DNA from 3 places in the Blautia caccae genome. Region 2 is predicted to be linked to each of the others. Evidence: predicted binding sites of a transcription regulator. Region 2 holds the regulator's gene; each other region holds the start of a gene.

Region 1 (4,296 bases), on a different contig from region 2:
AATGGGCGCGGATTATCTGGGAGTCGGCGCGGTATTTTCTACCTCTACAAAAGAGGATGCAGATGTGATATCCCGGGAAACACTGCAGGAAATCTGCCGGGCTGTATCCATTCCCGTTGTGGCTATCGGAGGGATCAAGAAAGAGAATTTGATGCAGCTTGCCGGAAGCGGTGCCGCCGGAGTGTCTGTCATATCCGGTATCTACGGACAGCCGGATATCAGAAAAGCCTGTGAGGAGCTGCTGGCTCTGGCGAAGGAGATGACAGAAAAATGAGAGAAATAAAAGGGGCTGTCTTCGATGCGGACGGTACGCTGTTCGACTCTATGGGGCTGTGGGACCGGGCAGGGGAAATCTATCTGAGGCGGAAAGGAATCAGACCCGGGGAGGATACGAAGGAGCAGCTGGAGACCATGACCATGGAGGAATCCGCAGAGTATTTCCGCAGCAGTTACGGGATCCGCCTGGAACGCGATGAGATCATTGACGAATTCAACAGGATGATATATGACTGTTATGAAAAAGTGATTCGGATAAAACCGGGCGTTCTGCAGGTACTGGAGGATTTAAAGAGCCGTAATGTCAGAATGTGCATTGCCACATCTACGGACAGACCTCTGATCGAGGCAGCTCTTAAAAATAATGGGATTGATGGATATTTTACCGGCCTTCTCACCTGTACAGAGGCCGGAGCAGGCAAAAGAAATCCGCGCATTTATGAGCTGGCGATGGGGATTTTAGGTACAAAAAAAGAAGAAACTCTGGTGTTTGAAGATGCATATTTTGCCGCAGAGACAGCAAAAAAATCCGGGTTTACAGTGGCAGTTATACGCGATTTTTATTCGGAAAAGGACAGAGAAAAACTGTTGAAACTGGCAGATATTTATCTTGAAAGCTGGGAAGAATGGGGGAAAAACAGATGAAAAAGGTATTGACGATCGCCGGTTCGGACTGCAGCGGAGGAGCCGGGATACAGGCGGATATTAAGACAATAACCGTTCACAAAATGTACGCCATGAGTGTGATCACAGCTCTCACGGCACAGAATACAACAGGCGTATACGGTATCCGGGAAACAGATGCGGAGTTTGTGGCAAAACAGATGGACTGTGTTTTTACGGATATTCGTCCGGATGCAGTAAAAATCGGTATGATACCCAATGAAAAGATTATCCGTGTGATTGCAGAAAAGCTGAGAACATACCAGGTACAGGATGTAGTTTTAGACCCGGTCATGATTTCCACAAGCGGCAGCAGACTCATGTCCAAAGATGCGCAGGAAGCTCTGAAAGAAGAGCTTTTTCCTCTGGCAGCAGTGGTGACACCAAATCTTATGGAGGCGGAGGCACTCTGCGGATTTTCTGTCAGTACACCGTGTGAGATGGAGCGGGCAGCAGAAAAAATAGCGTGTTACGGTTCCGGCGCTGTCCTTTTAAAAGGCGGACATCTGGCAGATGGAGCTGATGACCTGCTGTATGAGAAAGGAAAATACATCTGGTTCTCTTCAAAGAGGATAGAAAATCCAAATACACACGGAACAGGATGTACACTTTCCTCGGCTATTGCCTGCAATCTTGCCGCCGGATACGCTCTGGAAAGAGCAATTAAGAACGCAAAAAATTATCTGACCGGTGCGCTGCAGGATGGACTTGATCTGGGTGCGGGCAGCGGTCCTTTGAACCACATGTACAGATTACCGCCTTTTGCAAATGGCTATCCATTCCGGTAATAGGTAATCTTTTCTGCAGCAATGTATACTAAAAAGAACATAAAAGTTCTATTCCTTTTATTGACAATTCTTAAAAAAATGCTTTATACTAAAAGTGTTATATGACTGGCGGAAGTGGAATGAACCACAGGGAGTATAACGTTGATTTAGCCGACCGTCTGGGCAGAAGCTGTCTGGATAGGACCGGCTTTTTTTAATGAGTCCGGTCACATTACAGTACAGTTTCCGACACAATTATTGTCTTAGAAGGAGGACTTGCAAAGATGAATAACTTCAAACAATGGGATGGATTTAAAGGTAGAATCTGGAAGGAAGAAGTCAACACACGTGACTTTATCCAGCACAACTACGCGCCGTATGAAGGAAACCAGGACTTCCTGGAAGGACCCACAGAAGCTACGGAAAAACTCTGGTCTGCACTTTCAAAACTGCAGAAAGAGGAACGTGCAAAAGGCGGCGTTCTGGATATGGATACGGAAATCGTATCCTCACTGACTTCCCATGGGCCGGGCTATATCAGTGAAGAATTAAAAGACCTGGAAAAGGTAGTGGGGCTGCAGACCGACAAACCGCTGAAAAGGGCATTTATGCCTTACGGTGGTATCAAAATGGCGGAAGATTCCTGCACATCCAATGGCTACACACCGGCTCCGGAACTTCATAAAATCTTTACAGAATATCACAAAACGCATAATCAGGGTGTTTTCGATGCGTACACACCGGAGATGAAAAAAGCCCGTCATAACAAGATTATCACAGGACTTCCGGATACCTACGGCCGCGGCCGTATTGTAGGTGACTACAGAAGAGTGGCACTTTACGGTATTGATTTCCTGATGGAAAAGAAAAAAGAAGATTACGATAACTGCGGCTGCGGTATCATGACAGATGAGATCATCCGTCAGAGAGAGGAGATCACCATGCAGTACCGCGCTCTGGCCGATATGAAGAAAATGGCTCAAAGCTATGGATACGATATCTCCAAACCGGCCGAGAATGCCAAAGAAGCAGTCCAGTGGCTGTATTTCGGCTATCTGGCAGCCATCAAGACACAGAACGGCGCTGCCATGAGCGTGGGCCGTGTGGGAACCTTCCTGGATATCTATATTCAGAGGGATCTGGAAAATGGCATGCTGACAGAGAAAGAGGCACAGGAACTGGTTGACCATTTTATCATGAAACTGAGAATGGTTAAATTTGCCCGCGTTCCTTCTTACAACCAGCTCTTCTCCGGCGACCCAGTCTGGGCTACCGTGGAGGTGGCAGGTATGGGACAGGACGGCCGTTCCATGGTGACTAAGACGGACTACAGAATCCTTCACACACTGGAGAATATGGGACCTGCGCCGGAACCGAACCTGACGGTCCTCTACTCATCCAGGCTGCCTGAAAACTTCAAGAAATATGCTGCTTATATCTCTGTGGAGACCAGTTCCATCCAGTATGAGAATGATGATGTGATGCGCCCTGTATGGGGAGATGATTACTCCATCTGCTGCTGTGTATCTGCTACACAGACAGGAAAAGAGATGCAGTTCTTCGGTGCCCGGGCAAACCTGGCAAAATGCCTCTTATACGCTGTCAACGGCGGTTTGGATGAGAAGTCAAGAGTGCAGGTTGGACCGGAATACAAACCGATCACCTCCGAATATCTGGAATATGATGAGCTGATCCGTAAATATGAGATCATGATGGACTGGCTGGCAGGACTGTATGTAAATACTCTGAACCTGATCCAGTACATGCATGACAAGTATTACTATGAAGCAGCGGAGATGGCACTGATCGATACCGATGTCCGCAGAACCTTTGCAACAGGAATCGCAGGATTTTCCCATGTGGTGGATTCCCTTTCTGCTGTAAAGTATGCCAAGGTGAAGGTGATACGCGATGAGGAAGGCGTGGCTGTGGATTTCGAGACAGAAGGAGACTTTCCGCGCTACGGAAATGATGATGACCGGGCGGATGATATTGCAGTCTGGCTGCTTCACACATTCCTTGAGAAGCTGAAAAAATACCCCACCTACCGCAATTCCGAGCCTACAACCTCAATCCTGACCATCACATCCAATGTGGTTTACGGCAAGGCCACAGGCGCTCTTCCGGACGGCAGAAAAGCAGGAGAACCCCTTTCACCGGGAGCTAATCCAAGCTACGGTGCTGAGAAAAACGGTCTTCTGGCTTCCTTAAACTCTGTTGCCAAGCTCCCGTATGAGTGGGCACTTGACGGAATTTCCAACACACAGACCATCAATCCGGGTGCCATCGGACATTCCGAGGAGGAGAGGATCAACAATCTGGTCCACATACTGGACGGATACTTTGACCAGGGCGCACACCACTTAAATGTAAATGTGTTTGGCATAGAGAAGCTGGTGGATGCCATGGAACATCCGGAAAAAGAGGAATACGCTAACTTTACCATCCGTGTATCCGGCTATGCGGTGAAATTCATTGACCTGACACGCGAGCAGCAGCTTGATGTGATTGCCCGCTCCGCACATGAGCGCATTTAGTTTGAGAAAAGGCTCCATCCATTCCATAGAAAGCTTCGGTTCCGTGGATGGAC
Region 2 (4,296 bases):
CCCGGTCCTACCCCGATCACATCAGCCCATGCAAGCCCTTCCCGAATCTGTTCTTTTCGGATCTCTTCATCGTCATAAAAGCTGTACATGGCCTCCGGCAGCATTGTGGTCAGTGCCTGACGGTTCTCTTCCCTGGTATGTACCTTTATCATGCCTGCGCCGGCCCTAAGAGCCGCACAGGCGGAGAGATATGCCGCGCCGCTTATATCCCGGCTGCCGGCTGCCAGGAATATTTTCCCGAAAGTCCCTTTGTTCCCGTCCGGTTTTCTCGCCGGAATCCGGCACAGATCCTTCTCCTCACAGCTCTGTATGGACAGTTCAAAATCATTCTGAGGCAGCCTGTAGATTCCGATATCAGCCGTCCTTACCTTGCCCGCGCAGGATGCGCCCGGGTAGAATAAAAGACCTGCCTTCTCATAAGCAAAGGTGACTGTCACATCAGCCTTCACTGCGCAGCCCAGCACTTTCCCCGTATCAGCACTGATACCTGAGGGAATGTCCACTGCCATGACCTTTGCCCCTGACCGGTTCAGAGCTTCGATGGTGTCCCTGTATTTTCCGCCCACTTCCCTGGACAGGCCTACACCAAAGACAGCATCTACTATAGTAGTATATTCAGCAGGTACTGCATTCTTGACAAAGGATATATGATAATTTTCTGCAATTTTCACTTGCTTTCTCATTTCTTCTGTATAATGGTCCTTTTTTCCAAGTATACAGATATCTGCCGAGACACCTGTCATATGGAGTATACGGGCCACCGCTACGCCGTCCGCACCGTTATTTCCGGTACCGCAGAGCACCAGAACTCTTTTCAGAGGAAAATTTTCCTCCCGAAGTGCCTGACAGACACTCAGAGCTGCCCGCTCCATAAGTACCAGGGAGGGAACCCCGATCTCGTGGATCGTGTATTCATCCAATAGCTTCATCTGTCCGCCGGTTACGATTTGTTTCATATCATACACTCCTCTCTTATTCCGGTATGAATCAGGGACGTCTGTCAAACCTTCCTGCAGAGCAAAAGGCCGCCGCAAAAATTCCGCAGCAGCCTTTTCTTACTTTTTATGTTCGGTCACATAACAATTCAGGTTATAAGACAATCGCATGAGGCTCTCAGAAAGGTGTACATTTTCCACGATGACATCCTCCGGGACCTCCAGATCCAGATGTGCGAAATTCCAGATGGCTTTGATTCCGTTTTCCACCAGCAGGTTGGCTGTCTCCTCCGCGTTATTCTTAGGCAGAGTCAGCGCTGCTATCTGAACATCATTATCCTTCAGATACTGGGGAAGTTCATCCATCATAAGAATTTCGTTCCCACGGATAGAGATACCTTTCAGAACCGGATTCACATCAAATATACCCACCACTTTAAATCCGCGCTTTTCAAACTGTACATAATTGGCCAGTGCCTGTCCCAGATTGCCGGCTCCGATGATGATCATGTTGTGGGTCCTGTCGAGCCCCAGGATCTTGGCGATCTCTGTGTACAGGTACTGCACATTATAGCCGTATCCCTGCTGCCCGAATCCTCCGAAATTGTTCAGGTCCTGGCGGATCTGGGATGCGGTCACGCGCATCTTGCTGCTCAGCTCGTTTGAGGAAATACGTTCCACACCATCTTCCAAAAGTTCTCCTAAATATCTGTAATATCGGGGAAGTCTTCTGATGACTGCTTTCGATATGCATTTTTCGTCCACGACTTTACCCTCCTTATGTCTAAGTTTTCTGTTTCATATAGGAATATTATATATAATTGTTAAAATAAAGTCAAATACAATTCCAGTTATTGTTGTTTTTATCTGTTGTCAAATTCTGAATTTCCGATATAATAGGAAGGGTGAACCAAAAGATAAAGGAGATTCGTATAAAATGATACTGGCATGTCAAAACATTGAAAAATCGTTCGGAGGCATGAATCTGATCCATGATGCCTCCTTCCATATAGAAGAACGCGAAAAAGCCGCCCTGGTGGGCATCAACGGAGCAGGAAAATCCACACTGCTGCGCATCATCATGCAGGAGATTCCCGCGGACAGCGGAGAGGTAATCTTATCAAGGGGCAGGACCATCGGCTATCTGGCCCAGCATCAGGAGTTGGACAGCGCGCTTACCATCTATGACTCTCTGCTCCAGGTCAAACAGCATATTCTGGATATGGAGCTCCATATGCGCAGAACCGAAAAACAGATGAAGCACGCCCAAGGGGAGGAGCTGGACCGCCTGATGGAGACGTATTCCCGGCTGACCCATGAGTTTGAGATGGAGAACGGCTATGCGTATAAAAGTGAGCTTGTGGGCGTACTGAAGGGACTCGGCTTTCCGGAGAGTGACTTTGAAAAAGAAATCTCCACCCTGTCAGGAGGCCAGAAGACCCGTGTGGCCCTTGGCCGCCTGCTGCTGTCAAAACCGGATATCATCCTTCTGGATGAGCCTACCAACCATCTGGATATGGACTCTATCTCCTGGCTGGAGACGTACCTTTTGAATTATCCGGGAGCTGTCCTTATCGTATCCCACGACCGGTATTTTTTGGACAGGATCGTGACCAAGGTGATTGATATTGACAACGGAAAGGTAAGCTCCTTCAGCGGAAACTATTCCGCCTACAGTGAGAAAAAGGCCCAGCTTCGCAGAGATGCCTACCAGGCCTACCTCAATCAGCAGCAGGAGATCAAACACCAGGAGGAAGTCATTGCCAAATTAAAGCAGTTCAACCGGGAAAAGTCCATTAAGCGGGCTGAGAGCCGGGAAAAGATGCTGGATAAGATTGAAGTCATAGAAAAACCGACTGAGGTAAACGCGTCCATGCGTATTTACCTGAAGCCCCGCATAGAGAGCGGCATGGATGTGCTGACCGTGGAACATCTCTCTAAATCCTTTCCCTCCCTCCCGCTGTTTTCTGATCTGAACTTTTCCATCAAACGCGGGGAGCGTGTGGCCATCATCGGGAATAACGGAACCGGAAAAACGACGATACTCAAAATACTGAACGAGCTGGTCCCGGCCGACGCCGGCGTCTTCCATCTGGGAAGTAAAGTACACATCGGCTACTATGACCAGGAGCACCACGTACTGCATATGGAAAAAACCATCTTCGAGGAGATTTCGGATGATTTTCCCAAGCTCACCAACACGGAGATCCGCAATCTGCTGGCTGCCTTTCTCTTTACCGGGGATGATGTCTTTAAAAAGATCGCATCCTTAAGCGGCGGGGAACGGGGTCGCGTATCCCTGGCAAAGCTCATGCTCTCAGAAGCCAATTTCCTGATCCTGGATGAGCCTACCAACCATCTTGACATTATGTCAAAGGAGATCCTGGAGGAGGCCCTGCGCAATTATACGGGTACGGTGCTGTATGTATCCCATGACCGTTACTTTATCAACCGTACCGCCACCAGGATCCTGGAGCTGACCAACCAGAGTATGGTAAACTATATCGGCAACTATGATTATTACATGGAGAAGAGGGAGGAGCTCACCCGCATCTATGCGCCGGGCCTTGAGGAGGAACAGGCTGCGGAATCCGTATCCGCCACGAAACTGGACTGGAAACAGCGCAAAGAAGAACAGGCACGCCAGAGAAAGCGTGAAAATGATCTGAAGAAGACAGAGGCAGAGATTGAACGCCTGGAAACCAGGGACAAAGAGATCGACAGTGAGATGGAAAAGCCTGAGGTTGCCGTCAATGTGGCTGAATGCGTCCGGCTTGCCAATGAAAAAGCTGAGATCGCAGAAAAGCTGGAAGAACTGTATGAAAAATGGGAAGAGCTGGCATAATGCCTGCTCCTCCCGTTTTTTATATCCGGCTGCTATCCTTCGGCCGTCTGCGATTCCATCTCTTACAAAGGCAGATCCCGTTTGCTGAACCGTATGATCCCGATTCCCATAAGCAGGATTCCTGCCAGATATAAAATGCCGCACATGATCCACGCCTTCCCGTCACCTGCAGCCAGCCCGTCAATATCAAAGAGGGTTATGGGGGTGGCGTATTTTACTTTCTCGAATTTATCCCCCACCTGTGATATCATCTGCAGGAGAATGGAATATACCACCACGGTTGTGCTGACCGCGGAGGAAGTCTTTGTCTCATTGCTGCAGCAGGATGCACAGAAACATGTCCCGCCGAAAAATACAAGGATACCCAATAATCCCACATTGATCCGAAGGAAGGCACCTGTCTCCATCTCTCCCGGAAAAAGCGCCTCACTGAAAGCAAGAATCAGGCAGGTCACATATACCACCATGACAACCAGGCAGGTCAGCATGAAGACACACTGAGTCAGCATGATCTTC
Region 3 (4,296 bases), on a different contig from region 2:
CCCATCATCAGGATGGCACACAGGTAAATGGCGGTTTTCACCCTTCGGTTGCTGCCTTTTTCCATAATGTTAATCCTTTCATGTTCCAATATGGAGTAGTTAAGTCATAAATCGAGTCTTTAAATATCAATTGCCCGGTAATAACCCGTAGTGACAGCTTCCACAACACGTCCTGCCTTGATACAGTCACCTGTTTCAAATACACGTGGTGCTGCATTGTAAAAGCTTTCGGCAGTTTTTCGGTCAGCTTTCATTCCGGCTGCCAGCAGGATATTATCTGCGGGGATAACAAGCTCGCCCTCAGGAGTCTGGCATACAAGGCCTTTGTCAGTGATTGCCTTTGCCGTGGTGTTCACATGGATCTTGATGTTGCTGTCGCGCATATAAATCTTCATGGCATTTTTGTGCATGAAATAGGAATCTGCTGCCCAGTCATCTTTCATTTCAACGATGGTTACGTCTTTGCCGAGTCCGTCCAGGTAAATGGCGCATTCGGAACCGACAAGTCCACCGCCGAGGATGACAACCTTCTGTCCAAGGGCCGGTTCCGGCTGATGAAGAGCGGTAAGCCCCACAACTTTTTCATTGTCAATTCCCGGAATCGGCGGAACAATGGGTTTGGCACCGATGGCAGTGATGATAACGTCAGCATTTTCTGCGGCTGCCTGCTCTGCGGTCAACTCTGTGTTCAGGCGTACATCCACACCTGATTTGGCAAGGCGGCCTTCCAGTACTTTGACAAAATTATACATATCCTGTTTAAATGGTATGTACTGCTCGGAGAGAAGCTGTCCTCCGAGACGGCTGTTTTTCTCGTAAAGAGTGACAGAATGTCCCCGTCCTGCGGCTGTGATGGCTGCTTCCATACCGCCGGGGCCGCCGCCCACTACGATGACTTTCTTCGGTGTTGTAGGCGGAAAGGCATGTTTGTGTTCCAGCTCATTGCCGACAACCGGATTGAAAGCGCAGCAGAAGGTTCTGTTTGTCAGGTAGTTGTAGAAGCAGGTGAAGCAGCGGCAGCAGCGGGTGATGTCGTCTTTGTTGCCGGAAAATGCTTTTTCCGGAAAGTAGGGGTCACAGATGGACTGACGGGCAATCTCTATGATATCTGCTTTGCCTGTGGCGATGATTTCCTCCATCATATCCGGGTCGTTGAGGCCGCCCAGGGTAGCCACCGGTGTCTTGACGTGCTTCTTGATCTCTGCGGCCAGATATACGTTGCAGCCGTGCTCAATGAACATGGACGGATGTGTACGCACAAATACTTCCGGGTCTTCGTGAACGCCGGCGGATACATGGATAATGTCAACTTTGCCGTCTATGGCTTTTGCCATCTCGATTCCCTCTTCGATACCGTATCCGCCTTTGGTAAACTCGGCACCGCTCATACGGAATTCGATGGGGAAATCAGGACCTACGGCTTCCCTTACTTTTTCAATGACAAGAAGAGAAAAACGCATACGGTTTTCCAGGCTGCCGCCCCATCTGTCTGTTCTGTGGTTCATAGCCGGGGAGCTGAACTGTCCAAGGAGCCAGCCGTGTCCGCCGTGAATCAGTACCATATCGAATCCGGCTTCCTTTACCAGTTTGGCAGCCTGGCCAAAGCAGTCGGCAACTCTGTAGATGTCTTCTTCCGTCATGCTGCGGACCGGATGTCCTTCTCCGTTGATCTCGTCGTTGGGGCCGATATTGACACCTTCTGCGCTTCCATGGCCCCGGGCATTGGCGAATTTGCCGCCGTGGGCAAGTTCCATAACGGCATTGCAGTTATGGCGGTGCATGGCGTTAGCAGCTTCCTTCAGGGAGGGAAGCGACATAACATCGTAGAGCTTGACTTCCTTCGTGTGGGAACGTCCGATGGCATCCACGATGCCAAGACCGATGGCAACGCCTGCCAGGCCGCCGCGGGCACGGTTCTCGTGAAATGCGATTTCTTCCTTGCGCATATTACAGTCAGAGTCTAATTCGGGATTAGACATGGGAGCGCCCAGGATTCTGTTCTTGAATGTCAGGTTGTTGATGGTGATTGGGCTGGCAAGATGCGGATAATACTTATTTTTCATTGGGAAACCTCCTTAGTTTCGTTTACGTTTGTTTGATAAGTTAAATATATAACAAATTCCGCGATTGAAAAAGAAGAAAAAACATTGTACTATTACAAGGAAAAGGTTGTAGTGGTAAAGGGGGCCTCAATATCTTTTCCGGCAGAGCGTTAGAGGCATTCTTTCTGATTTAGACAGGAGATTAGGACATGACATTCAGGCAAATGGAGTTATTCGTAGCGGTATGTGAATATAAGAGCATTAATAAGACATCTGCGGCGTATCATATTTCGCAGCAGGGGATATCAAAGACCATCCGGGAAGTGGAGGAGGAGCTTGGTTGTGTGCTTCTGAACCGGGATATTAACGGTGTGTCGCCGACAAGGTTTGGGACGTATTTTCTGAATGAGTGCCGTATTATTCTGGAGAGGAAGAATTATGTGTGCTCCCATATCACGCAGATTGAGGATATGCCGCAGGAAACGATTTATCTGGGTATGGCATTCGGGGTGGTTTCTTCGCTGCCTTACCGGCTGATAGGGGATTTTGAAAGGCTGCATCCCCATGTGAAGATCGAGTATTCAGACCATACGGATTACTATCTGGAAAGTCTTGCGAAGAAGGATGAATATGATTTTTGTATCACGACGGGAGTGGTGGACAGGGAGAGGCTTTCATCGGAGCTGTTGTTTCAGGAGGGCGTGTATCTGTGTATTCCGTGTACCCATGAATTGTATGAAAAAGAAAAGATTACCATGGAGAATTTGAAAGGGCAGAGATATGCCATGTTCAGCACGCAGTTTCATATCCGCCATAATTTTGACACTGCCTGCAGGAATGCGGGCTTTGAGCCGGAGATAGTGATTGCGTCCAGTGATTTTAATTCACTGAAAGAGATTGCCCAGCACAATAATCTTCTGTTTGTGGTTCCGGGCCATACGATTCGGCCGGATGATGCCAGGCTTCGGTATGAGAAGTTCCCTGATGACAGATTTACCTGGGATGTGAATTTTGTTAAGAAAAATAATAAAGTGCTGACAGAGAATATGATGGCATTTTACCGTTATCTGAAAGAACAATTTCCGAAAAAAAATGTGCCCCCTTTGGGGGAGGAATCTCCGGTAAGTAATCTCCCTGCGGATTGTTGATGATTCCGGTGTTTTGCCTGCACAGACCAAATTTTACTTGAAGTTCTTCCTCAAACTGCGTATAATTGAACAAGCATGCATCACAGTGATACAAATTGTGTTTGTGAGGCAGCATTCATATGGACAGTATACTGCATGGAGCTATAATTGTGTCGGCCTGTGTTGAGATGTGGGCTGAAGGAATAGTTTGATATTGTGTATATTTTTAAAAAATATCAAGGAGAAATAATGAGAAAATTAGCTTTAAGTGATGAAATATTACTAAAAATCGAGAAACCCGCCCGCTATATTGGTAATGAGGTAAACTCGGTAAATAAGAACAAAGATGAGGTGGATATACGTTTTGCCATGTGTTTCCCGGATGTGTATGAAATCGGAATGTCCCATCTGGGAATACAGATATTATATGATATGTTTAATAAAAGAGAGGATGTATGGTGTGAACGTGTCTACTCTCCATGGCCGGATTTAGACGCGGTTATGCGCAAAAAGCAGATTCCGTTATTTGCGCTGGAATCCCAGGATCCCATAAAAGACTTTGATTTTCTCGGCATAACCATCCAGTACGAGATGTGTTATACGAACATTCTGCAGATTCTGGATCTGAGCCATATGCCCCTTCGCGCGAAAGACAGAGGGGAAGAATACCCCATCGTCATAGGCGGAGGTCCTTGTACCTATAACCCGGAACCGCTGGCCGAGTTCTTTGATGTGTTCTATATCGGTGAGGGAGAAACGGTTTTTGATGAATTTCTGGACATCTATAAGGAATATAAAAAAGTTGGAAAAAGCAAAAAAGAATTTTTAGAACGCGCCGCCGAAATACCGGGTATTTATGTTCCGGCATTTTATGACGCGTCGTACCATGAGGATGGGACACTTGCGTCCTTTACCCCCAATAATCCGCATGCCAAAGAGATAATTGAAAAACAGGTTGTCATGAACCTCTCAGATGTCTGTTATCCGGAAAAGCCGGTGGTGCCGTTTATCAAGGCCACACAGGACCGTGTTACCCTGGAAATCCAGAGGGGATGTATCCGGGGATGTCGTTTCTGCCAGGCAGGGATGATTTACAGACCGACCAGGGAGCGCGATGTGGAATTCCT

The links. Region 2 encodes Rex, which represses fermentation and respiration genes when NADH is low (regulators of the CRP and FNR family bind a similar motif). Its sites were predicted from a motif close to ATTGTTAANTANTTAACAAT; they were not measured.
Region 1: the regulator Rex is predicted to act here: its motif matches at 1,787-1,806, upstream of pflB (formate C-acetyltransferase).
Region 3: the regulator Rex is predicted to act here: its motif matches at 2,100-2,119, upstream of WMO65_RS21495 (oxidoreductase).

Annotation. Positions count from the first base shown of each region.
Region 1 covers NZ_JBBMFP010000009.1:130,596-134,891, reverse strand. Annotated here, with positions in the region: gene thiE (thiamine phosphate synthase) at 1-274, shown strand, start outside; gene WMO65_RS11895 (HAD family hydrolase) at 271-921, shown strand; gene thiD (bifunctional hydroxymethylpyrimidine kinase/phosphomethylpyrimidine kinase) at 918-1,727, shown strand; ZMP/ZTP riboswitch at 1,819-1,898, shown strand; gene pflB (formate C-acetyltransferase) at 1,991-4,243, shown strand; gene pflA (pyruvate formate-lyase-activating protein) at 4,230-4,296, shown strand, end outside.
Region 2 covers NZ_JBBMFP010000002.1:162,993-167,288, reverse strand. Annotated here, with positions in the region: gene WMO65_RS02610 (NAD(P)H-hydrate dehydratase) at 1-956, opposite strand, end outside; gene WMO65_RS02605 (redox-sensing transcriptional repressor Rex) at 1,056-1,700, opposite strand; gene WMO65_RS02600 (ABC-F family ATP-binding cassette domain-containing protein) at 1,873-3,780, shown strand; gene WMO65_RS02595 (ABC transporter permease subunit) at 3,843-4,296, opposite strand, start outside.
Region 3 covers NZ_JBBMFP010000025.1:44,311-48,606, forward strand. Annotated here, with positions in the region: gene WMO65_RS21490 (MFS transporter) at 1-65, opposite strand, end outside; gene WMO65_RS21495 (oxidoreductase) at 120-2,063, opposite strand; gene WMO65_RS21500 (LysR family transcriptional regulator) at 2,252-3,190, shown strand; gene WMO65_RS21505 (TIGR03960 family B12-binding radical SAM protein) at 3,419-4,296, shown strand, end outside.